2 regions of the Streptosporangium sp. H13245 genome follow, and region 2 is predicted to be linked to the other one. Evidence: predicted binding sites of a transcription regulator. Region 2 holds the regulator's gene; the other holds the start of a gene.

Region 1 (14,358 bases), on a different contig from region 2:
CGCGGGCGGCACCGTTCCCGTCGCGGGCGCCCGCATCGCCATCGAGGGGGCCTCGATCTGCCGGTCCGGATCCACCACCGACTGGCACTGCGGCCTCGTCCAGCAGCGCGACGCCAGCGTCACCTATCCCCAGGGCACCGTCTTCGGCCTGACCCGGACCAACGTCTGCGCCGAACCCGGCGACTCCGGCGGCGCCTTCATCTCCGTCGACCAGGCCCAGGGGGTCACCTCCGGCGGCTCGGGCAACTGCGGCCAGGGCGGCACCACCTACTTCCAGCCGGTCGGCGAGATCCTCACCGCCTACGGCCTGGACCTGAGGACCACCGCGGGCAACCCGCCGCCACCGGTCACGGGCACCTGCACCGGCTTCCCGTACACCCGGAGCGGCACCCTGGCCACCGGCCGGTCCGTCTACCGGCCGGGCGGCCGGTACTACGCGTCGACCGTCACGGGTCTTCACACCGCCTGCCTGGACGCCGGTGACGGCACCGACTTCGACCTGTACCTGCAGAAGTGGAGCGGCGGGAGCTGGCTGATCGTCGCCACCTCCGACGGCGCGGGTCCCGACGAGAGGATCTCCTACACCGGTACGGCCGGTTACTACCGCTACCGGGTGCTCGCAGCGACCGGTTCCGGCCCCTACACCCTGGGGTACAGGACACCGTGACCCGTCCTCGCGACCTGGGCCCCGAACCCGCCGGTTCCGCTGGATAACACGTCAAGTCTCGCCCAGTGAGACAAGAGGTCAGGAGGACGGCGGGGCGAGGTAGAGTGCTTAGGACCTGCGCGTCAGGTTTCCAACTGAATATTTGCTCATCCAGAGGGGTGGAGGGACCGGCCCTGCGAAGCCCCGGCAACCATCCCGGTTCAAGACTCGTGATCTGAACGAGGTCGGCCGGGACAGGTGCCAATTCCGGTCTGTGACCAGGGTGGTCCGCAGACGAAGATGAGGGAAAGGCCTCGCTTCATGGCGCTCGCAACCACTGAGAACACCTCCTCCTCCGCTCGTGCCGACGACCGGCGCTTCGGCCCCGCCGTGGCCCTGTCCTGCCGGGAGTGCGGTGCCCGCTACGACCTCGGTCCCGACTTCGCCTGTACGGAGTGTTTCGGGCCCCTTGAGATCGCGTACGACTTCGGGCGTGTGACCCGGGAGCGGATCGCCGAGGGGCCGACCAACATCTGGCGCTACCGCTCGCTGCTGCCCGTCCCCGCGGACGTGGCCTCCAAGCCCAACATGGCGCCCGGCTGGACCAAGCTCGTCAACGCCGGAAACCTCGCCCGCGAGCTGGGCATCCGCTCCCTGCACGTGAAGGACGACTCCGGCAACCCCACGCACTCCTTCAAGGACCGCGTGGTGGCTATCGCCGTCGAGGCGGCCAGAAACTTCGGTTTCCACACCCTCTCCTGCTCCTCCACCGGCAACCTGGCCGGTGCCGTGACCGCCGCCGCCGCGCGGGCCGGGCTGGACGCCTGCGTCTTCATCCCCTCCGACCTCGAACAGGCAAAGATCGTCATGGCCTCCGTGTACGGCGGCAGGCTCATCGGCATCGAGGGCACGTACGACGACGTGAACCGCTTCTGCTCCGAGCTCATCGGCGACGAGCTGGGCGACCAGTGGGGCTTCGTCAACGTCAACCTCCGGCCCTACTACGCGGAGGGGTCCAAGACGCTGGCCTACGAGATCGCCGAGCAGCTCGGCTGGCGCGTCCCCGACCAGATCGTCATCCCGGTCGCGTCGGGCTCGCAGCTCACGAAGGTCGACAAGGGCTTCAAGGAGCTGATCGCGCTCGGCCTCGTCGAGGACAAGCCCTACAAGATCTTCGCGGCCCAGGCCGAGGGGTGCTCCCCGGTCTCCGCCGCCTACAAGGCGGGCCACGACGTGATCCGCCCGGTCAAGCCGGACACGATCGCCAAGTCGCTGGCGATCGGCAACCCGGCCGACGGCCCGTACGTCCTGGACATCGCCCGCCGCACCGGCGGCGCGGTCGAGGACGTCACCGACGCCGAGATCGTCGACGCGATCCGGCTGCTGGCCAGGACCGAGGGCATCTTCGCCGAGACCGCGGGAGGCGTCGTCGTCGGGGTGCTGCGCAAGCTGGTCGCCTCGGGCACGCTCGACCCCGACGCCGAGACCGTGGTCCTCAACACCGGCGACGGTCTCAAGACCCTCGACGCGGTAGCCGCGGAGGCACGCCCGACCGCGGTGATTCGGCCTTCTCTTGACGCATTCCGTGCGGCTATCGCCTAGAAATCGTGAAAGGTACTGAATTATGAGCGTTTCTGTGCGGATTCCGACGATTCTCCGGACTTACACCGATGGTGCCGCCGAGGTGAACGGAGAGGGGGAGACCCTGCGCGATGTTCTTCAGAAGCTCGACGCGGACTTCCCGGGGATCGGTGCCCGGATTCTTGATGAAGCGGGAAAGATCCGACGTTTTGTCAACGTCTATGTGGGGGATGAGGACGTCCGTTTTGTTGACAACCTCGACACGGCCACGCCCCCCGGCGTTCAGGTCTCCATCATCCCGGCGGTGGCCGGAGGCTGATTCTCCCGCCCTCGCGCGGCCCTGACCGCGCCGCCCCGCCCCCTGTGGGCTCGCGACTTCACGGCACCCACCCGGCTCCGGCCGGGTGGGTGCCGTGTTTTATGACACAAGCTCATATTTGTGGCGCGGATGAATAACGTGACCCTTAACTAACTAATAGTGATGGTGAAACTCTGCTCTCGTACAGAAAGCTCTAGTAAAGAGGTAGTTTGGTGCTTGACTCTGTTGCCCTACCGCTTCCCACAGGTATGGTCGGAACGATCGACGGAGCGAAGTCCGCCCCGGAGATTGAGGACTTCGCGAGAGGAATGGGCGTCGTCCTATAAGACCAGTAAGAGGAGTCGCAAGTGGCGCAGGGCACCGTCAAATGGTTCAACGCGGACAAGGGCTACGGCTTCATCGCGGTAGACGGTGGTAAGGATGTGTTCGTCCATTACTCCGCGATCATGATGGATGGCTACCGTGCCCTCGAGCAGGGCCAGCGGGTCGAGTTCGAGATCACCCAGGGTCAGAAGGGCCCCCAGGCGGAGTCCGTCCGGGCGGTCTGACGTAGCCGTTACGTGAATTCGCAGGGAAGAGCCGGTGGATCCCGAGGTATCGCAGTCCGCTGGATCCTGACCGCCTAGGCCCGGCTCGCCCCCCAACCGGCGAGCCGGGCCTTCGCGTTGCACGGGGCGCGCCGAGGTCGCCCAGGGCGTACGGGCGCGCGGGGGAAGAGAGTGCCGGGCGCGGCACGGGACCCGTCGTGACGACACGAACCCCCGAGGTGGCGCGGGCCGCGCGCCGACGATGACATGCCGCGTACGCCGACGTGACGCGGGATCTACGGTGGCATGACGCGGAGCTGAAGCCCCCTCCGCCCGCGGCCCAGGTCAACGGATCGTGGCTTGCACTCGTTGGGGTAGAGTGCTAAACAGATTGTTGGCACTCGCGCATAGAGAGTGCCAATCCTGGATCGAGGCGATGGGGCCCGCCGAACGGAGTCGTGGGCCCACATGCCGTCGCGGGCGTCGGCTCGGTCCGGTGTAAGCCACCCTGTCTCTGGGAGGTCTAGCCGTATGGCAGCCAAGATGATCGCGTTTAACGAGGACGCCAGGCGCGGTCTCGAGCGTGGCATGAACCAGCTCGCGGACGCCGTCAAGGTGACCCTCGGCCCCAAGGGCCGCAACGTCGTTCTGGAGAAGAAGTGGGGCGCCCCCACCATCACCAACGACGGTGTCTCCATCGCCAAGGAGATCGAGCTCGAAGACCCGTGGGAGAAGATCGGGGCCGAGCTCGTCAAGGAAGTCGCCAAGAAGACCGACGACGTCGCTGGTGACGGCACCACCACCGCCACCGTGCTCGCTCAGGCTCTCGTACGCGAGGGTCTCCGCAACGTCGCCGCCGGCGCCAACCCGATGTCCCTGAAGAAGGGCATCGAGGCCGCCGTCGAGCGCGTGTCGGAGGAGCTGTCCAAGCTCGCCAAGGACGTGGAGACGAAGGCGCAGATCGCCTCCACGGCGTCCATCTCCGCGGGTGACCCGCAGATCGGCGAGATGATCGCCGAGGCGATGGACAAGGTCGGCAAGGAAGGCGTCATCACCGTCGAGGAGAGCAACACCTTCGGTCTTGAGCTTGAGCTCACCGAGGGCATGCGCTTCGACAAGGGCCTCATCTCGATGTACTTCGTCACCGACCCGGAGCGTATGGAGGCCGTCCTCGACGACCCGTACATCCTGGTCGTCAACTCCAAGGTGTCCGCCAACAAGGACCTGCTCCCGGTTCTCGACAAGGTCGTGCAGGCCGGCAAGCCGCTGCTGATCATCGCCGAGGACGTCGAGGGCGAGGCCCTGGCCACCCTGGTCGTCAACAAGATCCGTGGCCTGTTCCGGTCGGTCGCGGTGAAGGCGCCGGGCTTCGGTGACCGCCGCAAGGCCATGCTGGGTGACATCGGCATCCTGACCGGTGCCCAGGTCATCAGCGAGGACCTCGGCCTGAAGCTGGAGTCCACCACCCTGGACCAGCTCGGCCGGGCCCGCCAGGTCATCGTCACCAAGGACGAGACCACCATCGTCGACGGTGCCGGTGACGCCGACCAGATCGCCGGCCGGGTCAACCAGATCCGCGCCGAGATCGACAACACCGACTCCGACTACGACCGCGAGAAGCTCCAGGAGCGTCTGGCCAAGCTGGCCGGCGGCGTGGCCGTCATCAAGGCCGGCGCGGCGACCGAGGTCGAGCTCAAGGAGCGCAAGCACCGCATCGAGGACGCCGTTCGCAACGCGAAGGCGGCCGTCGAGGAGGGCATCGTCCCCGGCGGTGGCGTGGCGCTGCTGCAGGCCGGCGCCAAGGCGTTCGACAAGCTGGAGCTCTTCGGCGACGAGGCCACCGGTGCCGCGATCGTCCGCAAGGCTCTGGAGGAGCCGCTGAAGCAGATCGCCGTCAACGCCGGCCTTGAGGGCGGCGTCGTGGTGGAGAAGGTGCGCAACCTTCCCGCGGGCGAGGGCCTCAACGCGGCCACCGGCGAGTACGTCAACCTGTTCGAGACGGGCATCATCGACCCGGCCAAGGTGACGCGCTCGGCGCTGCAGAACGCCGCCTCCATCGCGGCGCTGTTCCTCACCACCGAGGCTGTCATCGCCGAGAAGCCCGAGAAGGCCGGAGCCGCCCCCGCCATGCCCGGCGGCGGCGACATGGACTTCTAAGTCCACGCGCTTTCGAAAAAGAGGCGACCCCGAAGTGCCGGGGCCGCCTCTTTTTGTGTCCTGGTCTCCGCGCGCCCGGCCGTACGCGGCCCCGAGGTCAGCCGAGCTGCGCGGGGAGCGGCCTGGAGTGCAGGACGGTGAGGGAGGTGACCGCGCGGGTCAGGACCACGTAGAGGCGGGCCAGGCCCCGGGGTTCCGCGTCGACGATGTCGGCGGGCTCGGAGACGATCACGTGGTCGTACTCCAGTCCCTTGGCCAGGGAGGCCGGGATGACCAGGAGGCGGTGGTCGTCGACCGTGTCGGGGCTCAGCACCCGGTGCTCCAGGTGGGCGAGGGCCTTGGACGCCGCGCTCACCGAGGCGTCGGGGACGATGACGCCGATCGACCCCTCGCGGGCGAGCGCCTCCTCGGCGGCGCGGGCCAGTGCCTCGGCCAGGTCGGGTGCCGGGCGCACCGACAGCGAGCCCGCGCCGGGTCGCAGCGACCGGGGGGCGGCCAGGTCCGGGGCGACGGAGGGCAGCAGCCTGGCCGCGTAGTCGAGGACCTCGCGGGGCACCCGGAATCCGAGGGTCAGCTCGGTGACCGCGCCGTCCTCGAAGCCGAGATGGGTCAGGACCTCCGTCCAGGAGCGGGCGGACCAGGGCGTGGTGCCCTGCGCGAGGTCGCCCAGCACGGTGGCCGAGCCGGTGCGGCAGCGCCGCCCCAGGGCCCGCAGCTGCATGGCCGACAGGTCCTGGGCCTCGTCCACGACCAGGTGGCCCAGCGGGACGGTCCGTTCGATCATGTCGGCCAGCTCGTCCATCAGCGCGCCGTCGGCCGCCGACCACCTGGCCGAGCGGAAGGACTTGGCGGGCTTCGCCCACAGCAGCAGCGACTGCTCCTCGGCCGTGAGGTCGTCCTTGGCGGCGGCGGCGAGGAAGGCGGGGTCGCTGAACAGCCGGTGGAGCACCTGCTGCGGGGTCAGCTTGGGCCAGACCGCGTCCACGAGCTGCTTGACCGGTTTGGACCTGGCCACCGCGTCCTGCACCCGGTCGTCGGGTGACTCGCCGCGCTGTTCCATCCGGACGAGCACCAGGTGGGCGAGGCGCTGGGCGAGCGTGGCGCGCCCCGGGCCGTAGCGGGTGGTGCCGCGCAGCGCGGCGACGATCTCGCGGACCTCGTGGTCGGCCACCCGGTAGCGGTTGATCCCCTTGGTGAACAGCACGCCCTCGGTGGGCTTGACGACGTGCATCCACAGGGCGCGCCCGAGCACGGGGACGATCCGCGCGTCGCCCTTGATCGTGCCGATGGCGGGATCCTCCGGGGCGGAGTGGTCGCCGAGGATCCCGGCGGCCGTGGTCTGGTCGACCTTGACCTCGCCCAGGGCGGGGAGCACGGAGGAGATGTAGGAGAGGAACGCCCGGTTCGGGCCGACGATCATCACGCCCGAGCGGGCGAGCCGCTCGCGGTGGGTGAAGAGCAGGTACGCCGCCCGGTGCAGGCCGACGGCGGTCTTCCCGGTGCCGGGGGCGCCCTGGACGCACACCGTCTGTCCCAGGTCCGAGCGGACGATCTCGTCCTGGTCGGGCTGGATCGTCGCGACGATGTCGCGCATCGGCCCCGAGCGCGGGCGCTCGATCTCCTCGGTGAGGATCCTGCTCTGGGCGAGGGCGGCACCGCCCTGGTCGAGGCGCTCGTCCTCGTAGGCGGTCAGGTCGCCGCCCCGGTAGCCGAACCTGCGGCGCAGGGCGACGCGCATCGGGTCGGACGGGCTGGCCTGGTAGAAGGCCCGCGAGACCGGGGCCCGCCAGTCGATGACCAGGGGGCGGCTGCTGTCGTCGTGGACGTGCCTGCGCCCGACGTAGACCGTACCGGGAAGGTCGTCTCCCGCCTGGCGGTCGAGGCGGCCGAAGAACAGGGGGGTGCCGGAGTGGTCGGCGAGCGCCTCGACGCGCTGGTCCAGCAGCGCCTGGAGGATCTGCTGGGAGACCCAGTCTCCGGCGGCGTCGGAGGAGAGGGAGCGGGCGTGTTCGCGCATCGCGCGCAGCGCCGCCCTGGAGACGGCCAGATGCTCGCGCTCGGCGGCGAGGATCCGGGCGGTGTCGTCGGTTATGTCGGGGGCCAATTGATGTGCGGGCACGCTGAAGCGCCTCCCATTCGATAAACGGAGGTGGTGGTCATCGGGCAGCGAATCGACCAGCTTAGCGGTGGTCCTCCCGCGTCTCAAAAGGATTAACGGCGGACTGGGACGCGGCGGTCGCGGGTATCCCAATGATCGTGCGGATCTCTCCTGTCATACCGGCCGTCGCGAATCTTCTCCTGGCCGCGCTCTGGGGGCTTTCCGTGTTCGCGGGCTGGGGGTTCGAGGCCTTCTGCTCCGATCCCGGCTGCGCGGACAGGCTGGACGGGGTGGTCGGAGTGTCGTCCCTGTTCGCGGCCGTCGCGGCCTGCTGCACGGCGGGCGCTCTGCTGGCGCCGGTGACGCGCGGCGACAAAAATCGTTTTACCGTTCTGATGACCGCCGCGGTGGTCGCCTGGGTGATCGCGGAGGGCATTCTCTTCGCCGGAGGCCTGATCGTTCGGTAACCACGCTGACACCCTCTGTAATTCTCCATGGAAATGGCGAAAAAGCGTGGCGAACATGGTGACTCCCACAGATCATGGGGGTATGTCGCCAGTGGCCTCTAGGCCTAGCGAGGGGGTGGTTTGTTTGTCGAAAGCCCGCGGGATTTCGTGGACCTGACACAAATTGACGACGTGTTCGCCATGTGGGGTCATTCTCCGGCGAGCACGTCGTCCGCGTCGATGATCTGATACGCGTACCCCTGCTCGGCCAGGAACCGCTGCCGGTGCGCCGCGAAATCCTGGTCCACGGTGTCACGGCTGACCACCGAGTAGAACCGTGCCCCGCCCCCGTCCGCCTTCGGCCGCAGCACCCGGCCCAGCCGCTGCGCCTCCTCCTGCCGGGACCCGAAGGTGCCCGACACCTGGATGGCCACCGCCGCCTCCGGCAGGTCGATGGAGAAGTTGGCGACCTTGGAAACGACCAGGACCTGGATCTCCTTGTCGCGGAACGCCTGGAAGAGCCGCTCCCGCTCCTTGATCTTCGTCTCTCCCTTGATCACCGGCGCGTTCAGGTGCTCGCCGAGCTCGTCGAGCTGGTCGATGTACTGCCCGATGACCAGCACCTGCTCGTCCAGGTGCCGCCTGACCAGCGCCTCGGTCACCCGCGTCTTGGACGGCGTGGTCGCGCAGAACCGGTAGCGCTCCTCGGACTCGGCCATCGCGTAGGCCAGCCGCTCCTCGTCGGTCAGCGTCACCCGCACCTCGACGCAGTCGGCCGGGGCGATCCAGCCCTGGTTCTCCATCTCCTTCCACGGCGCGTCGTACCGCTTGGGGCCGATCAGGGAGAACACGTCGCCCTCCCTGCCGTCCTCGCGCACGAGCGTCGCGGTCAGGCCCACCCGCCGCCTGGCCTGCAGGTCGGCGGTCATCCGGAAGATCGGCGCGGGCAGCAGGTGCACCTCGTCGTAGACGACCAGGCCCCAGTCGCGGGCGTCGAACAGCTCCAGGTGCCGGTAGACGCCCTGCCTGCGGGTCGTCATCACCTGGTACGTGGCGATGGTGACGGGCCGGATCTCCTTCTTCGTACCGGTGTACTCGCCGATCTCGTCCTCGGTCAGCGAGGTCCGCTTGAGCAGCTCCTGCTTCCACTGGTGCGCGGAGACCGTGTTGGTCACCAGGATCAGCGTCGTCGCCTTGGCCTGCGCCATCGCCGCCGCGCCCACGATCGTCTTGCCCGCCCCGCAGGGGAGCACGACCACGCCGGAGCCGCCGTGCCAGAACGCCTCGGCGGCCTCCCGCTGGTAGGCGCGCAGCTCCCAGCCGTCCTCGGTGAGCGCGATCGGGTGGTGCTCGCCGTCGACGTATCCGGCCAGGTCCTCGGCGGGCCAGCCCAGCTTGAGCAGGTGCTGCTTGATGTTGCCGCGCTCGCTCGGGTGCACCGCCACGCCGTCGTCGCCCAGGCGCTCGCCCAGCAGCGGCTGGATCTTCTTGGCGCGCAGGACCTCCTCCAGCACGGCCCTGTCGGTGCTGGTCAGGATGAGCCCGTGGACGGGGTTCTTCTCCAGGCGGAGCCTGCCGTAGCGCGACATCGTCTCGGCGACGTCGACCAGCAGCGCGTGCGGCACGGGATAGCGGCTGTGGGCGATCAGCGCGTCGATCACCTGCTCGGCGTCGTGCCCGGCGGCCCGCGCGTTCCACAGCGCCAGGGGGGTGATCCGGTAGGTGTGCACGTGCTCGGGGGCGCGTTCCAGCTCCGCGAACGGGGCGATCGCCTTGCGGCACTCCCCGGCCCGTTCGTGATCGACCTCAAGGAGCAGGGTTTTGTCCGATTGGACGATCAATGGTCCGTCAGTCACAGACTTCTCCCTTGGTTACCGCAGGTTACGGCGGATCAGCTCATGGTCGCACTCGCGGACGCCCGCCGGATCGTCCCGCGTCCCGCGCTCCCTGTATGCAACAGACGGAAGCGCCCCCGCAGTCCCGCCCGCCCCGCCCGATCCCGCGCGCCCGCCCGCCGGATGCCCGTCCGTCGCGCGTACGGCCCGGCAGGCGGTCTCCGGCACGGTCAGCTCGTGCCGAAGGCGCCGTTGATGCCGGCGACGATGAAGAAGGCCACGCCCAGGACGAGCAGCGCGATGTTGACGCCGACGCTGATCCAGGTCCACTTGAGCAGGTTTCTCGCGCCGCGCGGGTCGGTGTCGACCCTGCCCATCGCGAGGCCCGACAGGATGGTGCCGACCACGCCGCCGAGGCTCACGAAGCAGCTCAGCGCGAGCACGATGCTGACGACCAGGGCGATGATCGCGTGCGTCCTGACACCTTCGACGTTGTGAGACGGCGGGGCCCCGTAGCCATGCCCCTGCGCGTAGCCCTGCCCGTAGGGCTGCTCGCCGTATCCACGCGTGTAGCCCTGGTCGGTGTGGCCGGAGGTCTGGCCGTAGCCCGGGACCTGGCCGTAATCGGGCTGGCCGTAATCGGGGTGGACGTACTCGGGCTGGTGGCTCTGCTGGGTCTGCTCGTAGCCGTACGGTTGCCGGTCGTGACCCGGGGTCTGGCCCGGTCCCGTGGTGTAGGGGCTCTTCCAGTCGTCCGGATTGGTGCTGGGGCCTTCGGAGTGACCGCTGCTCACTGGGGATCTCTCGCTTCTGTGGAGCTTCTGTGGAGCTCAGAACGTCAACTGATATCACGATATGGGTCGTGAGCCGCGCGCCATAGGCGAATGGACTCGGTCGCATCCCGGCAGCTCTCGGTCACATCCCGGCGGCTGGAGCCCTGGGGAGGACCCTCGCGCCCCGGCGGGCGAGGCGGCGGACGACGCGCCGTCGCCGGACCCCGGACCGCCGGCCGGGCTCGCGGCGGGCCCGTCCCGCAACCGAGACTACCTCCTGCCCTCCCCCGGCACGCCGGGTCGTACGAGCCTTCCCGCCCCCCTGTGGGACCGTCAGGGGGCATCTCTGACGATGTCCGCTATGCCGGTGATGCGGTGCAGGGCGAAGCGGTGCACCGCCGCCCGCGTCTCGTCGTAGGCGGTGAGGTAACCGCCCTCCATCCGGGCGGGTTCGAGGATCCGGCTGGTGGCGTTGCCCTGGGAGTCGAGATAGCCGATCCAGACCTGCGACCCCTGCCGGATGGCCTCGCGCAGGGCGGTGATCGTGGCGGTGGCCGGGGAGCGCGGCACCTGGCCGCCGGGGGCGGGCACCGGGGCGCGGCGGGCCTGGTGCGCGGCGTCACCCGCGCGCACCGCGCGCACCGCGGCCGCGACCACGTCGGCCTCGTGGCCGACGAACGTGACCGGGGAACGACCCGCCGACGTGGCCTCGGTCCTGCGGACGTCGAGCTGGGTGATGATCACGTCACCGTCGAGCGACTCCGCCGCCGGTGCGTAGCCCATCGCGCGCAGCGAGTCGACCAGCGCGGGACGGGAGGACTTGGAGGCGATCACCGTGGGGGCGAGCCGCCGCAGCCGTAGCGGGATCGCCCGCTTGTCGGCCATCACCTCGTCGAGCAGTGAGGAGTCGTCGCACCGCACGTACGCGCTCGCCGTGCCGACGCGCATCCGGCCGTGGCGCCTGGCCACGTCGGTGACCAGGTAGCTGAGCGGCTGCGGCACGGGCGTGGTCGAGTGGCGCTCCAGCATGGCCAGCAGCTCGTCGGCGCCCTGCCCGGCGTCCAGGGCCCGCCGGATCGAGCGCTCGTCGAAGCGGTAGACCGTCGCGCCGCCGGTCGACTCCACCTCGGCCGCCACCGCCAGCCACCGCCTCAGGTCGCCGGTGAGCGGCCCGGGGGCGACCGCGGTCAGGTCGGCCTGGAGGAGCACGTGGTCGAGCGGCTCGGGCAGCAGCGGGAGCAGCAGGTGGGCGGCGGACGCCGCACGGCCGCCACCGGGACCGGCCGGGACGCCGGAGAGGTCGGGGAGCAGGGCGCGGCCGTGGCCCGCGAGCACCCCGAGCCCGGTGACGCCGATCTGCTCGGCCTCGCGCAACGTGAACTCCACCAGCTGGTCGCGGTGGCCCCCGCGACGGCGGGGCTGCTCCCAGGCCAGGCGCTCGCGTACCGCGTCGAGGGTGGGCGCCACCCCCGGCGTCGAGGCGAGCATGCCCAGGGTCGTGGCGCGGACCTCGGCGGCGGCCGGGCGGCGCAGGTCGGGGTGGAGGGCGTTGAGCAGCCGGTCGCGCTCGTCGCGCTCGCCGATGATCCCCGGCATCCGGTCCATGGTGAGCCAGGCCGTGGCCAGCATCACCCAGCGGTCCTCGGTGGCCTTCACCCGCCAGCCGTCGTAGACGGGGGTGGGCATCCAGTCGCCGTCGACCGTGCCGCTCGCCGCGACCAGCCCCGTCGCGTACGACACCTCGATGATCAGCCCCGCCACCCACTCGGGCAGGTCGAGCAGGCCCGCGGTCCGCTTGAGGTCGCGCACGGCCAGGCCGCCGCTGCGCAGCACGCCGGGCGGGTCGGCGCTCCAGCGCTCGCACAGCTCCTCCACCGCGCGGGTGAACGTGAACGCCTGCCCGGCCGCGGTGCGTTCGGCGAGCCCCCGGTCGCGCTCGGTGCCCTCGGTCGCGGGCGGGAGGGGGGACAGGTCCCGGTGCACGCGTCCGCCGCGCAGGAACAGGGCGACCTCGCGGGGCAGCACCACGGTCTCCTCGCCGGTGGCGGCGAGCAGGGCCCTGGACAGGAGCTGCTCGATCGGCGACTGGGCCGTGGCGGCCCGCACCTCGCGGCGGGCGTTGGGCACCCGGCCGCTGGCCGGGCCCCAGACCAGCTCGTTGAGCGCGGACCGCGCCTGCGGCGAGACCTCCCCGATCAGCCGTCCGACGATTTCCCCGTCGCCGAGCAGCGCGGCGAGCGTCTCCTTGGTGGCGCCCTCCGCCTCGCCGCCCTCGCCCGCGACGTCCTGGACCAGCTCGGCCAGCCGTTCGGCGGGGTGGTGCCTGAACGCCTCCACGGAGGGCGGGCCGAGCCCCGCGGGAGCGTCGAGCACCTCCCGCACGCCGGGCGCCGGAGCCAGGGCGCGGTCGGGCCCGTAGATCAGGGCCATGGTGCGCAGCCGCTCGACCGTCTCCTTGAGGGCGCCGGAGAACTCCGGATCGGCCGGTCCGGGAAGGGCTCGGGCCATCTGGGCACGCAGCGACCTGTAGGCGACCGGGCCGGGAAGCACGGCCAGCGTCTCCACGACCGCGAGCGTGAACCGGTCGAGCCGGTCGAGCGCCCTGCCCACCGCCGACGGGCTGCTCGCCCGCCCGGCGAGCCCCTCCAGGTGCGCGGGCACGGGGGTGATGAGCTCGGGTCGTACGGAGACGAGAGCCCGCAACCGGTCGTCGCTCCGGCCGCGCAGCCACTCGGTGAACTCCGTGCTCATTCCGCCAATGGTAGGAGGCTTGACCGACATCGCGCGGCCTGGGGGAATTCCGTGATCGTGCGAAGAGGTCTCGTCGATCATGTGAGGGGCGGTGAATGGGGGAAGAAGCTCACGAGCGAGGCGATGTCGAGAGAGGATGGCCAGTGTGATCGAGCGTGCGGACCAGCTCGTCCTGGAGTACGTCAGCAAGGCGGCCGACGCGGCCCACGGCGTGCTGCGGCCGAGGCAGCGGATCGACTTCGTGGCGGTGCTGCGCAGGCGGATCGACGCCGAGCGCGCGGGGACGGACGACCCGGCCGCCGTGGAGAGGGTCCTGGCCCGGTTTGGCGACCCCGCGGCGCTGGTCCATCGTGAGCTGCGCCGCCTGGGCAAGGAGGCGCCTTCTCCGTCCCCTTCGCCATCTCCCTCATCTCCGGGGCGCTCCGAGTCGCGGGCCTCCGAGGGGTTCTCCTCGGCGTTGCGAGGCCTGCGAGGCCTGCGAGGTCTGTGGGGCTCCCGGGGTGAGCGCTCCGGTACGGTCCCCAGGCCCCGGGGGGAGAGTCCCGTGGGGAATCCCGGTGGTGCGGGGAATTCCGGTGGTGCCGGGGATTTCGGGGGCGTCGGGAATCCCGGTGGTGCCGGGGATTTCGGGGGCGTCGGGAACTCCGGTGATGCCGGGAGTTCCGGTGGCGCCGACCGTCCGGCCCGCGCCACGGACGCCGCCTCTCCCGTGGCCGCGGTGCCTCTCGCCGCCCCCACGCCCGAGGGGCCCGTTCCCGAAGATCCCGCTCCCACCTCGGAGGGTGCCGTTCCCCGGGACTCCGCCCCCACCTCGAAGGAGCCCGTCCCCGGGGATCCCGCTCCTCCGCCCTCCCGTCGGCCCGTGCGGGGGCATCCGTACGCCTCGACGGGGGCTCACCCCGAGGCCGGTGAACCCCAGCCGGACCGCTCTGAGCCGGATCACCCTGAGCCGGAGCGTCCCGGACCTGACGTTTCCGAGCCTCCGGCCTCGCGCGGGTCCGGGTGGGCGGGGCGGGTGTTCCCGGCCCGCCCTCGGTCGTCGGCCGCGCCCGGAGAGGACGAGCCCGACGGTTCAACCGGTAGCCGTCCGGTGGGCGGGGAAGACGCCGCGGACGAGTGGGAGGACGCGGTGGAGAGCGACCCGCCGACCGAGGAGATCCCACCCGTGCAGGACCCTCCGCCGCCGGTGGCACAGCAGGAGTCGCAGGACAGGCCACAGAAACCG
Region 2 (14,358 bases):
CTAGGCTACCAACTGCCGTGGTCGACACTCAAATCGACAGGCCGGGCAGAGGGATGCCTGATCAGTTTAGCGTGTGGTCCCGGTGGCTCGGACCAGAAGACCAGAATCCCTACGGCTTGAACCAGAACTTCTCGTACTCCACCCAGTCCTCCTTGGTGGCGGCGAAGTCGACGTAGAGCGCGAGGCCGAACCGCTCGCGCGGTTTGCCGTACGAGGTCAACGCCAGCCGGGCGCCCCGGGCCGCGTTCTCGACGCTCTCGGCCTCGTCGGCCCAGGGGACGTCGTGGTCGTGATAGGCCGGGGCGCCGATCAGCACCGTCTTCTCCTCGGGGACGAGCTCCAGCGCCAGCGAGCTCTGCCGTACGACGTAGCCGCCGTAGACGGAGGGGAAGGGGAGGTAGGAGTCGTAGGTCATGATCGCCACCTGGTCGGTGAGCTTCGCCACCTGGGCGAAGTAGTCGGGCGACCAGTACTTGTCGCGGCCGATGGCGGCGCGCGCGGCCGGGCGGACGAGCGGGAAGGGCTCGATCTGCGGGGTCGAGGTGGAGAGCAGGCCGTCGCCCACGATCGCGCGGGTCCGGGTCAGCAGGTCGAGGAAGTCGGTGTCGCCGTCGCCGATCGGCTCGAAGTTGTAGTGGACGCCGTCGAAGCCGAGCGCCGTGATCGCGCGGGCGCCGTCCAGCACGCGCTGCCTGGAGGCCGCGTCGTCGAGGTCCAGGACGCCGTCGACCTTCTGGCCGAGCCAGGCCGACACCCTGACCTTGGGGAGTTCCTCGCGCCACCACTTCAGGAAGTCGGCCGCCTTCGGGTATTTGCCGACGGGTAGTGTCCCGTCCGGATCGAACGGGCCGGAATGGACGTACACGTCCTTGATCCCGGTCTTCCTCAGCCGGGTGGCGAGGGTACGCACGTCGTCGGCCGTCTTGCGGCCGTCGACCCACGCGTGGCCCAGCCACAGGGCGTCGTGGCCGGTCGTCTTCGCCCAGGGGGCGGGTGTCCCGGTAAACTGCAGGGTGAGGGTGGCCACGGCCACCCCTGGAAGCGCGAGGAGCAGGGCCGCCACCATAGCGAGGAACCGCAGGCCGCGCCGTGCTCTGGTCCGGGCAATCACCCGGACATGTCACCATGGAAGACGGCTGGCATGCCAGCCGTGTGATCGTCATCAATCTGTTGAAACGGACCCCGGTGCGCATTCAGCCTGGCCAGACCGACCCCGCTGTGCTCCGCAACTTCTGCATCATCGCGCATATCGACCATGGCAAGTCGACGCTCGCCGACCGGATGCTGCAGATCACCGGAGTGGTCGACGACCGTTCCATGCGCGCTCAGTACCTCGACCGGATGGACATCGAGCGCGAGCGCGGCATCACGATCAAGTCGCAGGCGGTCAGGCTCCCGTGGCGGGTCGGCGACGCCGACTACGTCCTCAACATGATCGACACCCCCGGGCACGTCGACTTCACCTACGAGGTCTCCCGGTCGCTCCAGGCGTGTGAGGGCGCGATCCTGCTGGTCGACGCCGCGCAGGGCATCGAGGCGCAGACGCTGGCCAACCTCTACCTGGCCATGAACAACGACATGACGATCATCCCGGTGCTCAACAAGATCGACCTGCCCGCCGCCCAGCCGGAGAAGTACGCCGCGGAGATCGCCCACCTCATCGGCTGCGAGCCGGAGGACGTGCTGAGGGTCTCCGGCAAGACCGGCGTGGGCGTCCGCGAGCTGCTGGACCACGTGGTGGCGAACATCCCCGCCCCGGTCGGCGACGCCGACGCGCCCGCCCGCGCGCTGATCTTCGACTCGGTGTACGACACCTACCGGGGCGTGATCACGTACGTCCGGGTCATGGACGGCCACCTGGGCAAGCGCGAGCGCATCCTGATGATGTCCACCACCGCGGCCCACGAGACGCTGGAGATCGGCGTCATCTCGCCCGAGCCGAAGATCGCCGACCAGGGGCTCGGCGTCGGCGAGGTGGGCTACCTGATCACCGGTGTGAAGGACGTCCGCCAGTCGCGGGTCGGCGACACGGTGACCTCCGTGACGCGTCCGGCCGCCAAGGCGCTCAGCGGGTACGAGCACCCCAAGCCCATGGTCTTCTCTGGCCTGTATCCCATCGACGGGGACGACTACCCCGACCTTCGCGAGGCGCTGGACAAGCTCCAGCTCAACGACGCCGCCCTGGACTACGAGCCGGAGACCTCCGCGGCCCTGGGCTTCGGATTCCGCTGCGGCTTCCTCGGCCTGCTCCACATGGAGATCGTCCGCGAGCGGCTGGAGCGCGAGTTCAACCTCTCGCTCATCTCGACCGCGCCCAACGTGGTCTACCGGGTGATCATGGAGGACGGCAAGGAGGTCGTCGTCACCAACCCCTCGGAGTTCCCCACCGGCAAGGTGGAGAAGGTCTACGAGCCGATGGTCAAGACGACCGTGCTCGTCCCCTCGGAGTTCATCGGCGCCATCATGGAGCTGTGCCAGAACCGCCGGGGCAACCTGCAGGGCATGGACTACCTGTCCGAGGACCGCGTCGAGATCCGCTACACCATGCCGCTCGGCGAGATCATCTTCGACTTCTTCGACCAGCTCAAGTCCCGTACGCGCGGCTACGCCTCGCTGGACTACGAGCCCTCGGGCGAGCAGGAGTCGGACCTGGTCAAGGTCGACATCCTGCTCCAGGGCGAGGCCGTGGACGCCTTCAGCGCGATCGTCCACCGGGAGAAGTCGTACGCCTACGGGGTCGAGATGGCCAAGAAGCTGCGCGAGCTCATCCCCAGGCAGCAGTTCGAGGTGCCGATCCAGGCGGCGATCGGCGCCCGGGTCATCGCCCGTGAGAACATCCGCGCCATCCGCAAGGACGTCCTCGCCAAGTGCTACGGCGGCGACATCTCCCGCAAGCGCAAGCTGCTGGAGAAGCAGAAGGAGGGCAAGAAGCGGATGAAGATGGTCGGCCGCGTCGAGGTGCCCCAGGAGGCGTTCGTCGCCGCGCTGTCCACCGAGTCCTCCACGGACAAGCCCAAGAAGTAGCCGCCGGGGGCGGTTGTAAAACGTGCGGGCGAGGCCGCTGGTGACCCAGATCCTGCGGCCTCGCCCGGTATGAGGGGGTCGCTCAGCGCAGGACGCTGTAGAGCGCCGAGGTGAGCGACGCCTTGTTGTCGTCCTGGTCGATGGACCACATCATCGAGCCGCCGAGGCCCTTCAGGCGGATGTAGGCCGCCTTCTGGAGCAGCGAGGCCGGGTCGTCGTAGGACCAGAACTCGTTACCGTCGTAGAGCCACACCGACCCGGTCAGCAGGTCGCGGTAGCGCTTGCCGGGCTTGTTCACGAGGACCTTGTAGTCCTCGGTCCCCGCGGCGAAGGTGCCGGGAGCCGGGCCGGTGGAGGTCCCGTACAGGCCGTTCTTCCCGCCGGTGACGCCGGTCCAGCCCTGGCCGTACGACGGCACGCCCACCACGATCTTCTTGGCGGGGGCGCCGCGCGTGATGTAGTCGCGGACGGTCTGGTCCACGCTGTACTTCACCGGGTTGGGGTCGCGGCGGTCGTTGAACAGGTTCCCGTTGTGGCCGGTGACGGTCTCCCACGGGCCGTGCAGGTCGTAGCCCTGGACGGTGGCGAAGGTGAGCTGCTTGAAGACGTCGCGGACCTCGAAGCCCGCGTCGATCTTCGCGGCGGCGGCGGGCAGGAAGGCGGTCAGCTCGGTACGCCGGTCGAACTCGTTCATCTGGCGGCGGATCTCGGTGACGAACAGGGTGAAGTTCCGCTTGTCCTCGGGACGGATGACGTTGCCGACCTCGCCGGAGGAGCCGGGCCACTCCCAGTCGAGGTCGATGCCGTCGAACACGCCCGCGCCGGTGCCGGGGGCGGTGCCGGGCAGGTTGCCCTTGAGCCACACGTCGATGCAGGAGGCGGCCAGCTTGGCGCGGCTCTCGGGGGTGAGCACCGCGTCGGAGAAGTACTTCGAGCCGGTCCAGCCGCCGAGGGAGATCAGCGCCTTGAGGCCGGGGTGCTTGGCCTTGAGCTTCTTCAGCTGGTTCAGGTTGCCGTTCAGCGCCTGGCCCGCCTCGTCGGCGACGCCGTCCACGCTCTGCTCGGCGGGCACCGGGCGCTGCCAGTCGGCCCACGGGTCGGGGGAGTAGCAGGTGCCCTCGGCGTTGACGAAGCCGAAGGCGTAGTTGATGTGAGTCAGCTTGGCGGCGGCGCCGCTGGTCTCCATGTCCTTGACGTGGTAGTTGCGACCGTAGACGCCCCACTGGATGAAGTAGGCGACCCGCTTGTAGCGGTCACCGTGTCCCTGGGGGGTCTGGGCCTGGGCCGGGGCCGGAACGGCCACCGCCGCGAGACCCGCGGCGAGGGCTGCCGCGATCACTTTACGGAGGAGTCTCTGCACGGGCTTCTCCACTGCTTGGAATAGTAACTTATAGGAAACTTTCCTTTAAGTTTCCCCGGATCGTAGACCTGCGTGATCTGGCCGTCAACGGCCAACGGCGTTTTGACCGGTGGGCGGCGGGATGCTTCGACTAACTTGGTAAGGCATGGAGCAGCAGGCGTTCTGCAACCGGTGTGGCACCCCTGTGAGCGGGCTGCCGCGATGCCCCAGGTGTGGGGCGCCGACGGGGGGGCAGCCCCCGGTGAGCCAGTCCCCACCGGCCCAGCCCGTTCCCCCGGGCGGGAGCCGGATCCCGCCCGGGGAGTGGCGGCAGGACCCCGCCGACTGGCAGCAGCATCTCCCGCCGGACGAGCGGCCCCGGCCGCCCACGCCGGGAGGCTGGGCTCCGGCACCGTCGCGGGGCCGCGACCGGCCGCCCCGCGAGGACCGCAAGGTCTGGCCGCCGGTCGCGCTGGCCACGCTCTTCGCGGTGATGACGGTCGCCGCGGGGGCCTTCTGGCTCACCCTGAGAGACGGCGGCACGTCCGTGGCGGGCGGCATCCGGACGGCGGCGAGCGGTGACCGGGCGGAGGCCGAGACCGGGACGCCCCCTGCCGGGCGGGTCGCGCGGGTCCCACAGGGGCCCGGGGACGCCGAGACCCAGGCCAGGGTCCTCGACGCCCTGCTCGCCGACAGCGGCGGCTCCAGGTCGGGCCTCGGCTCGGCCCTCGACCAGCTGCGTTCCTGCGAGGGCACCGCCACCGGGCTCGCCACGCTCCAGCGGATCACCGCCGCCCGCCGCGAGCAGGTGGTCCAGGTCAGGGCGCTGGGGGTCGGTGCGCTCGACGGCGGCGACGCGGTCAAGGAGCGCCTCACCAGGGCCCTCACCGCCTCGCTCGACGCCGACGAGGCGTTCCTCGCCTGGGCGACCCGCCAGGAGGCCGGGTGCGACCGCGCCTGGAGCGGCGACGACGACTACCGGCGGGGGCTCGCCTTCTCCGGCGAGGCGACCACGGCCAAGAAGGGCTTCCTGAGGCTGTGGAACCCCCTCGCCCGGCGGTACGACCTGCCGGTGCGGGACGAGCACGAGATCTGACCCCCGGGCGGGGGTTCCATCACTTCGAGCCGGTCGGTGTCCCCGAGCAGGCGTTCCAGCCGGTCGGCGTCCCTGGTCGCCTGATCCTCGGCGTACCTGATCCTCGGCGTACCGGGCATCGCGGAGGAAGCGGCAGACTTGGGGCGTGCCATCCACACTTCCCGACGGGGATCCCGCGCCCGCCTCGGGCGAGCTCCCGGAGAGCGCGCTCGCCGGGCTCGGCGAGCGGCCCTTCGGTTTCTACGTCCACGTCCCCTTCTGCGTGACCCGGTGCGGTTACTGCGACTTCAACACCTACACGGCGTCCGAGCTCGGCCCCGGCGCGTCGCAGAAGGACTACGCGGACACCGCCGTCGACGAGGTGCGGCGGGCACGGGCCAACCTCGGCGCCGCGCGCCTCCCCGTCGAGACCGTGTTCTTCGGCGGGGGAACCCCCACCCTGCTTCCCGCCGGAGACCTCGTACGGATCCTGGGGGCGATCGAGGAGGAGTTCGGGCTCGCCCCCGGCGCGGAGGTGAGCACCGAGGCCAACCCCGAGTCGGTGGACCCCGCCTACCTGGCGGAGCTGCGCGCGGGCGGGTTCAACCGGATGAGCTTCGGGATGCAGAGCGCACGCGAGCACGTGCTCCAGGTGCTGGACCGCCGCCACACCCCCGGCCGGCCCGCGCGGGCCGTACGGGAGGCGCGGGAGGCGGGGTTCGACCACGTCAACCTCGACCTGATCTACAGCACGCCGGGGGAGAGCGACGACGACTGGCGCGCGTCACTGGCCGCGGCGATCGAGGCGGGACCCGACCACGTCTCCGCGTACTCGCTGATCGTCGAGGACGGGACGAGGCTGGCCGCCAGGATCAGGCGCGGCGAGCTGCCGATGCCCGACGACGACGTGGCGGCCGACCGCTACCTGATCGCCGACGCCATGCTGGCCGAGGCGGGGTTCGAGTGGTACGAGGTGTCCAACTGGGCGACCTCGGAGGCCGGGCGCTGCCGCCACAACCTCCTCTACTGGACCGGCGGCGACTGGTGGGGCGTCGGCCCCGGGGCGCACAGCCACGTCGGCGGCACCCGCTGGTGGAACGTCAAGCACCCCGCCGCCTACGCCCAGCGCCTGGCCGCGGGCACCTCGCCCGCGCACGCGCGCGAGGTGCTGGGCCCGCGGGACAGGGCGGTGGAGCGGCTGATGCTGGAGCTGCGGCTCGCCAGGGGCTTCCCGCTCGGGGAGCTGGAACGCCCCCCGGTGGTCGCCCGCGCGCTGGCCGACGGCCTGCTGGAGGTGGAGTCGTTCAAGGCGGGCCGCGCGGTGCTCACCCTGCGCGGCCGCCTGCTGGCCGACGCGCTGGTCCGCGACCTCACCTGAGGGACTCTCGGGCGGGTCAGCTGACGAAGCGGATGTTCATCGGGTAGCGGTATCTCTCTCCCCGGTTGGCCGCCACCGCGGCGACGATCGACATGATGATCGATCCGATCCAGAGGAAGAACATCAGCACGAAACCGATGAGCACGAACGCCAGGACCCAGGAGACGACGTAGACGATCAGCACCGTGAGCTGGAAGTTGAGCGCCTCGGCGGACTGGTCGCGCACGTAGGGCGACTCGTCCTTCTTCGCCAGATAGAGCACCAGCGGCCCGACGAAGGAGGTCAGCAGGCCCAGCAGGTGGGCGAGCATCGACATGGTGGTGTCGTCGCTGCCCGGCCTCGGGCCGTACGTCCCCGGCGGGACCTGGTAGCCGTACCCCTGCGGCGCGCCGTACGCGTCGTAGCCGGGGTATCCGGGCTGGTAACCCCCCTGGTGGCCGCTCTGGTAGCCGCCCGCGTCGTACGGGGAGGCGGGCGGCGGGTAGCCCCCGTAGCCCTGGCCCGGCTGCCCGTAGCCCTGGCCGGGAGGCCCGTAGCCCGGTCCCGGGTGGCCGTAGCCCTGGCCGGGCGGGCCGGGCTGGCCGTACCCCGGGGGCGGGGGCGGGGGGCTCTGACCCGGCCGGGTATGGCCGGGAGGGGGGTCACCGATACGCCGTGTCCGGTCGTCGCCCGGTGGGTCCTCGGGGTTCTCGCTCATGTCCCCTCCTGATGGGTTGACGGCCTAGCCATCCTCGCCGGGAACCGTCACGAAGTCGATTAATTCCTCGACGGGGCCGAGGAGCTCGGGTTCCAGATCGGCATATGTCGTGACCGATCCGAGAATGCGGCGCCATGCGGCGGCGGGCTCCATATTCCAGCCCAGCGCGGCGACGACGCCCTCCTTCCAGGGCACGCCGCGTGGCACCGACGGCCAGGAAGGGATCTTGAGCACGCGCGGCCTGACCGCCTGCCAGACGTCCACGAACGGGTGCCCGACGATCAGCACGTGCGGTGAGGAGATCTGCGCGGCGATCCGGCTCTCCTTGGAACCGGGGACCAGGTGGTCGACGAGCACGCCCAGCCGCCGCTCCGGCCCCGGGCCGAACTCCTCGACGATCGAGGGCAGGTGGTCGACCCCCTCCAGGTACTCCACGACCACGCCCTCGACCCGCAGGTCGTGCCCCCAGACCTTCTCCACGAGCGCGGCGTCGTGCACGCCCTCCACGTAGATCCGGCTCTCCTTGGCGACCTGGGCCCGCAGGCCCTCCACCGCGATGGAGCCCGACGCGCTCCGCCGGGGGCCGCGCGGCGCGGCGGCGGGCCGTACGAGCGTCACCACCTTGCCCTCCAGGAGGAACGCGGCCGGCTCCAGCGGGAACACCCGCCGGCGCCCGAAGCGGTCCTCCAGGGTGACGGCCTCCTTGTCGCAGGCCACCACGGCGCCGCAGAAGCCGCCGTCGGCGTCCTCGACGACCAGGTCGAGCTCCGCGGGAACCTGGGGGATCGTCCCCCTGCGGGGGCGCCGCCAGTCTCCCGCCAGAACGTCACGCTCGTACATCACCGACCGCCCACCCTCTCTCGCCGGGGATCAGGTGGGACGCTAGCAAACACCACCGTCACCTGCCGTAGGGTCCCGGCTGTCCCCACTGCCCCACCGGCACCGCGGCGGCCTGGCGCTTGCGGGCGCCGCTCCGCTTCACCATCACGACGATCGTCACGACGATGGCGAGCAGGAACCCGATACCGGGGATCACGAACAGGGCGGCCACCCCGCCCACCAGCGAGTCGGCGGCCAGTTCCTTGCCCACGCCGAAGGTCGTGCCCTCCGCGGGGTCGGCGGAGCACTGGACCTGGTAGTCGCCCGCCTGGTCCACGCCGACCCGCAGGCCCATCTCCCAGGTGACGCCGTCGGATCCCGCGACGGTCTGCTGGATGTCGGGCTTCTGCAGGCGGGGCGTGCCCGTGCCGCCCTTCAGCGTGCACCCGAACTGGGTGGGCCCGCCGGTGGCGACGTAGATCGCGGGCTTGTCCGCCGGGTCGATCGCGACCGTCGCGGCCTCGCCGGGGGCGAACGTCTTCGTCGGGGCCGCGTCGGTGACCGCGCCGACGAGGCCGCCGGCGAAGCCGCCGACGCCGATGATGATGCTGACCAGGGCGAGCAGCCAGACACCGACGATCCATCCGATGCTCGGCTTGATCTTCCCGCTGGGCGGCGGCGGTCCCTGCGGGGCGCCGTAGCCGGGAGGGGCGTAACCGTACGAGGGGGGCTGCTGGCCGTACTGCTGCTGGCCGTACTGCTGTTGGCCATACGGCGGCTGCTGGGGGCCGCCGTGACCGGGGCCGCGGGAGGCGTCGCCCGGATAAGAACCGAAATCGTTGGACATGACCAAATTGTGGTGGGTGTCGCTTGGATCGCGATAGCAGTTGACTTGACAACGGCTTGCCGTCATCATCCGCAGCTCTTGCTTATCGCGCCTTCCGCGACGGGGCCGTACACTTGGCACTCGGGAACACAGAGTGCCAAACCTCGTGTTTCCCTCTGAACGCAGGCAGGGAGGTGACCACGTTGGTCGACGACCGCAAGCTCGCCGTGCTCCGCGCCATCGTCGAGGACTACGTGTCCACCAACGAGCCGGTGGGTTCGAAAGCTCTCGCGGACCGGCACAACCTGGGGGTGTCCCCGGCGACGATCCGCAACGACATGGCGGTTCTGGAGGAGCAGGGCTACATCGCCCAGCCCCACACCAGCGCCGGCCGGGTGCCCACCGACAAGGGCTACCGGCTCTTCGTCGACCGGCTCTCGCAGGTGAAACCCCTGTCGAGCGCGGAACGCAAGGCCATCGAGAGCTTTCTCGCGGGCGCGGTGGACATCGACGACGTCGTCATGCGGACGGTGCGGCTGCTGGCCCAGCTCACCCGGCAGGTCGCCGTGGTGCAGTATCCGACGCTGACCCACTCGACGGTCAGGCACGTCGAGCTGGTGCCGCTGAGCGAGCGCCGGCTGATGTTCGTGCTGATCACCAACACCGGCAGGGTCGAGCAGCGCGTGGTCGAGCTGACCAACGTCGTCGACGAGCAGCGCGTGGCCCATCTGCGCGCGATGCTCAACGCCTCCCTCGACGGATGCGGGCTCACCAGCGTCCCCGACAGGGTCGCCGACCTGCCGGAGCGGCTGCCCACGGAGGACCGGCCGCTCGCGGCCACTATCCTGTCCGTACTGCTTGAGTCCCTGGTGGACAGGCATGATGAGAAGATCGTTTTTGCCGGGGCCGCCAACCTCGCGGGAGCCGACTTCACCGTCGGGCTCCGCGACGTGCTGGAGGCCCTGGAAGAGCAGGTCGTGCTCATGCGACTGCTCGGTGAGACCTCCGACCTTTCCGCGCTGACCGTGCGGATCGGATCGGAGAACCCCTACACCGGACTCCAGGGCACGTCCATCGTCGCCGCCGGATACGGTTCTGGGGACAAGCAACTGGCCCGGCTCGGTGTGCTGGGCCCGACGCGAATGGACTACCCGGTCACGATGGGCGCGGTGCGCGCGGTGGCACGCTACGTCAGCCAGATCCTGGCTGCATCATAAGAGGTCAACGAAAAGTGGCTAAGAGCGACTACTACGGCACCCTCGGGGTGCGCCGCGACGCCAGTGCGGAGGAGATCAAGAAGGCGTACCGCCGCCTGGCGCGCGAGCTGCATCCCGACGTCAACCCCGACCCCGAGACCCAGGAGCGCTTCAAGGAGATCACGCAGGCCTACGAGGTCCTGTCCGACTCCGGCAAGCGACAGATGTACGACATGGGCGCCGACCCGTTCGCCTCGGGCGGGGCCGCGGGGGCCGGGGGCTTCGGCGCCGGGTTCCCGTTCAGCGACATCATGGACGCCTTCTTCGGCGCGGCCGGTGGCGGCGGCGGGCGAGGTCCCCGCTCCCGGGCCCGCCGAGGGCGCAACGCCACCATCAGGGTCGAGCTCGACCTGCGCGAGTCGGGCTTCGGCACCACCCGCGAGCTGGTCGTCGACACCGCCGTGGTCTGCGAGGTCTGCACGGGCTCCGGCGCCGCGGCGGGCACCCACCCCGACACCTGTGACATGTGTCACGGCCGTGGCGAGGTGTCCCAGGTCACCCGGTCCTTCCTCGGCCAGGTCATGACCTCCCGGCCCTGCCCCCAGTGCGGCGGCTTCGGATCGATCATCCGCAACCCCTGCCAGGAGTGCTCCGGCGACGGCAGGGTCCGCACCCGGCGGACCATCAAGGTCCGCATCCCGGCCGGGGTCGAGGACGGCACCCACATCCAGCTCGCCGGCGAGGGGGAGATCGGCCCGGGTGGAGGCCCGCCCGGAGACCTGTTCCTGGAGATCGTCGAGCGTCCCCACGAGATCTTCGAGAGGCGCGGCGACGACCTGCACTGCACCGTGCAGATCCCGATGACCGCCGCCGCGCTCGGCACCATCCTGACCATGGAGACGCTCGACGGCGCCGAGGAGCTCGACATCCGCCCCGGCACGCAGTCGGGGCAGACGATCCCGCTCTACGGGCGGGGCGTGCAGCGGCTGAACGAAACGGGCCGGGGCGACCTGCTCATCCACGTGAACGTGGAGACCCCCTCCCGCCTCGACACCGAGCAGGAGGACCTCCTGAAGGAGCTCGCCAGGCTCCGCGGCGAGGAGCGCCCGCCGGGCAAGTTCGCCCCCGGGCAGCAGAGCTTCTTCTCCCGCCTGCGGGACGCCTTCAATGGCCGCTGACGCGGCCCGCTCCCGGCCGGGACGTTCGGCTTCGCGCGTCGTCCCGGCCCGTTCCCGGTCGCGGCACCCCGGCGCGGTCCGCCCCGACGGCCCATGACCGTCCCGGTCTTCCTGGCCGAGCCCGGCGACCTGGCCAGGCCGGAGTTCGTCTTCGGCGGTCCCGAGGGACGCCACGCGGCGGCCGTACGGCGGCTGCGGGCGGGCGAGCGGCTCGACCTGACCGACGGGGCGGGCTCCGTCGCCGAGTGCGTGGTGATCGAGGCGGGCAAGGACTCGCTCCGGGTCGAGGTGCTGCGCCGCCACGACGTGCCCGCGCCGTCACCGCGCCTGGTCGTGGTCCAGGGCCTGCCCAAGGGCGACCGGGGCGAGCTGGCCGTGGAGATGATGACCGAGGCGGGGGTCGACGTGATCGTTCCCTGGTCCGCGGCCAGGTGCGTCACCCAGTGGAAGGGCGAGCGGGCGGCCAGGGCGCTGGCCCGCTGGCGCTCCACGGCCCGCGAGGCGGGCAAGCAGTCGCGCCGCTTCCACCTGCCCGAGGTGACGGAGCTCGCCTCCACCGCGAAGGTGACGGGCCTGCTGTCGGCGGCGGCGCTGGGGGTCGTGCTGCACGAGGAGGCCGCCGCGCCGCTGTCCGGGCTGCCTCTCCCCGCGGGCGGCGACATCGTCGTGGTGGTCGGCCCCGAGGGCGGGGTGTCCGGGGAGGAGATCGCCGCGTTCCGCGAGGCCAAGGCCGTACCGGCGCTGCTCGGGCCGACGGTGCTGCGCACCTCGACGGCCGGGGTCGTCGCGGCGGCGGTGCTCCAGACGCGCACCGGCCGCTGGTAACACCTGCCGCGAAGACCCTTCGAGGAGGACCGGTCAGGGCTCGCCGTGACCGGTCACCGCGCTAGCTCTGGATGGGGGTCGGGGCGAGGGTGCTCGCCTCCGTCGGCACGGGGGGCGACACGTCGTCCGAGGGCGCGCACTCGTCGGGCGAGCACGGGCTCTCCGAGGGAGCCGGTGGCCTCGTCCGCGTCCTCGTCGGCGTCGGTGTCGCCTCGACCTCCTCACACCTCGCGGGGACCCCGCTGGGCTCGGCGTCGGGGCTGTCGAGGGAGGTGGGGCAGGTGGGCGTCGGCGTCGCCGCGGGCTTGGGAACCGTCGTCGCCGGGTTGGTCCTGGAGGTCGGCCGCGCGCTGGAGGTCGCGCTCCTGGACGTGGTGGGCGTCGGAGGGAGCATCGTGGCACCGGGACCCGACCTGCTGACGGCCGGGAGCGGGGCGTGGTTGGACGGCGGCTGCGGGTCGGGCGCCGGGGGACGCGAGGTGGCCGACCCGTCGACGGGAGGGGTCGCCTCGGTGAAGTTGACCCCTTCGGTGCTCACCCGGGGGATCACCTGCTCGCGGAACTGGGGAACCACCATGACGACGGTCGCCGCGACGAGAACCGCGCCGGCGACGGAGGCCCCCGCGCGCCACCACACCAGCCAGCGGAGCCCGCGCCGCTCGATGCGGCCCCGGATTATCTCCAGCCCGTCCGGGGAGGGAACGACCGAGTTCGCCTCCGCGCTGAGCGCGCGGCGAAGCAGCTCGCCGTACTCATCCGGGGAGTCGGTCATGACAGTTGCTCCAGTGAGGTTCGTAGGGCGGCCATGCCGCGAGCCGTGTGGCTCTTGACCGCGCCTTTGCTGATGCCCATCGCGTGGGCGATCTGCGCCTCGGACAGGTCTCCGTAGTAACGCAGGACCAGGGCCTCCCGTTGGCGTGCGGGCAGCCCGCGGAGCGCTTCGATGACGGCGGACCGCTCGAACTCGCCGATCGCGCCGTTCTCGGCGCTCGGCGCGTCGGGCATGCCCTTGGGCGCGTACTTCTCGACGACCGCCCGGTGCCGAAGCACCGAACGTGATCGGTTGACGACCGACTGTCGCAGGTAGGCCAGTGCCTTGTCGGTGTCGCGCAGTCGGCGCCAGGCGCCATGGATGGCGACGAACGCGTCCTGCACGACCTCCTCCGCGGTTGCCATATCGCGGACGAGTAAGACGGCGAGACGCACAAGAGACCGATAGTGCGCGCTGTAGAGCGCGGTAACGGCCATGTCGGCATCCCATCCGACGGGCACCGCCCCGAGCGACCTGTCGGCCACGAGGGTCTCGGTGGTCACATCAGTGGGACGCTTGGCCTTCCCAGAGGGTTTACGCTCTTCCGGTTCATTAGGGGGCATGACCCAGTCGTGTCCTCGCCAGGCGGCCATATATTGCTGTGCGCAAAGGGCTGTCGTGGTTGAAGTTTTGCACACCCACCATATCCGGGCGGATCTTTGTTTGCGGACGGGAACCATCACCGATTCGCAACGTCCTCGGCGGTATGGTGCCTGTCATGGTGAGCGAAGCCGACTGCCTGTTCTGCAGGATCGTGGCCAAGGAGATTCCCGCGGAGATCGTCTACGAGACCGATCGCGCGCTGGCCTTCCGCGATGTCAACCCCCAGGCGCCGACCCACGTGCTGGTGGTCCCCAAGGAGCACCACAGGGACGCGGCGGCCCTGGCCGCGGCCGACCACGGCCTGGCCGACGAGGTGATCAGGGCGGCGCACGAGGTCGCCCTGCTGGAGGGGGTCGCCGAGTCCGGCTACCGGCTGGTGTTCAACACCGGGCCCGGCGCCGGTCAGACCGTCTTCCACGTGCACGGACACGTGATCGGCGGGCGCGACCTGCGGTGGCCGCCCGGCTGAAAACCGGTAGGCGCGATCCCGGCGATCGCGGATAGCATGGCGTTGAAGTTCCACGCCTATATCTGGAGGCGAACAGGCCGTAAGGCCCGCTCATGTCCGAGACAAACGATTCCAGCAG

The links. The regulator HrcA, encoded in region 2, represses chaperone genes, less so after heat shock. The targets are predictions, from matches to a motif close to TTGGCACTCTCNNNNNGAGAGTGCCAA.
Region 1: a site for HrcA is predicted at 3,468-3,494, ahead of groL (chaperonin GroEL). Genes of this name have one in related genera too.

What each region holds. Positions count from the first base shown of each region.
Region 1 covers NZ_JBSZKT010000011.1:28,686-43,043, forward strand. The annotation lists gene ACW9TB_RS18980 (S1 family peptidase) at 1-667, shown strand, start outside; SAM riboswitch class I at 811-953, shown strand; gene thrC (threonine synthase) at 968-2,248, shown strand; gene ACW9TB_RS18990 (MoaD/ThiS family protein) at 2,271-2,546, shown strand; gene ACW9TB_RS18995 (cold-shock protein) at 2,894-3,094, shown strand; gene groL (chaperonin GroEL) at 3,605-5,230, shown strand; gene ACW9TB_RS19005 (HelD family protein) at 5,328-7,349, opposite strand; gene ACW9TB_RS19010 (hypothetical protein) at 7,481-7,795, shown strand; gene ACW9TB_RS19015 (DNA repair helicase XPB) at 7,984-9,630, opposite strand; gene ACW9TB_RS19020 (hypothetical protein) at 9,840-10,403, opposite strand; gene ACW9TB_RS19025 (helicase-associated domain-containing protein) at 10,716-13,133, opposite strand; gene ACW9TB_RS19030 (hypothetical protein) at 13,279-14,358, shown strand, end outside.
Region 2 covers NZ_JBSZKT010000015.1:92,331-106,688, reverse strand. The annotation lists gene ACW9TB_RS22480 (glycoside hydrolase family 18 protein) at 110-1,111, opposite strand; gene lepA (translation elongation factor 4) at 1,186-3,024, shown strand; gene ACW9TB_RS22470 (glycoside hydrolase family 18 protein) at 3,107-4,384, opposite strand; gene ACW9TB_RS22465 (hypothetical protein) at 4,626-5,459, shown strand; gene hemW (radical SAM family heme chaperone HemW) at 5,605-6,816, shown strand; gene ACW9TB_RS22455 (DUF4870 domain-containing protein) at 6,833-7,513, opposite strand; gene ACW9TB_RS22450 (DUF3097 domain-containing protein) at 7,538-8,353, opposite strand; gene ACW9TB_RS22445 (hypothetical protein) at 8,412-9,179, opposite strand; gene hrcA (heat-inducible transcriptional repressor HrcA) at 9,362-10,375, shown strand; gene dnaJ (molecular chaperone DnaJ) at 10,390-11,532, shown strand; gene ACW9TB_RS22430 (16S rRNA (uracil(1498)-N(3))-methyltransferase) at 11,626-12,357, shown strand; gene ACW9TB_RS22425 (hypothetical protein) at 12,419-13,129, opposite strand; gene ACW9TB_RS22420 (SigE family RNA polymerase sigma factor) at 13,126-13,605, opposite strand; gene ACW9TB_RS22415 (histidine triad nucleotide-binding protein) at 13,890-14,240, shown strand; gene ACW9TB_RS22410 (PhoH family protein) at 14,333-14,358, shown strand, end outside.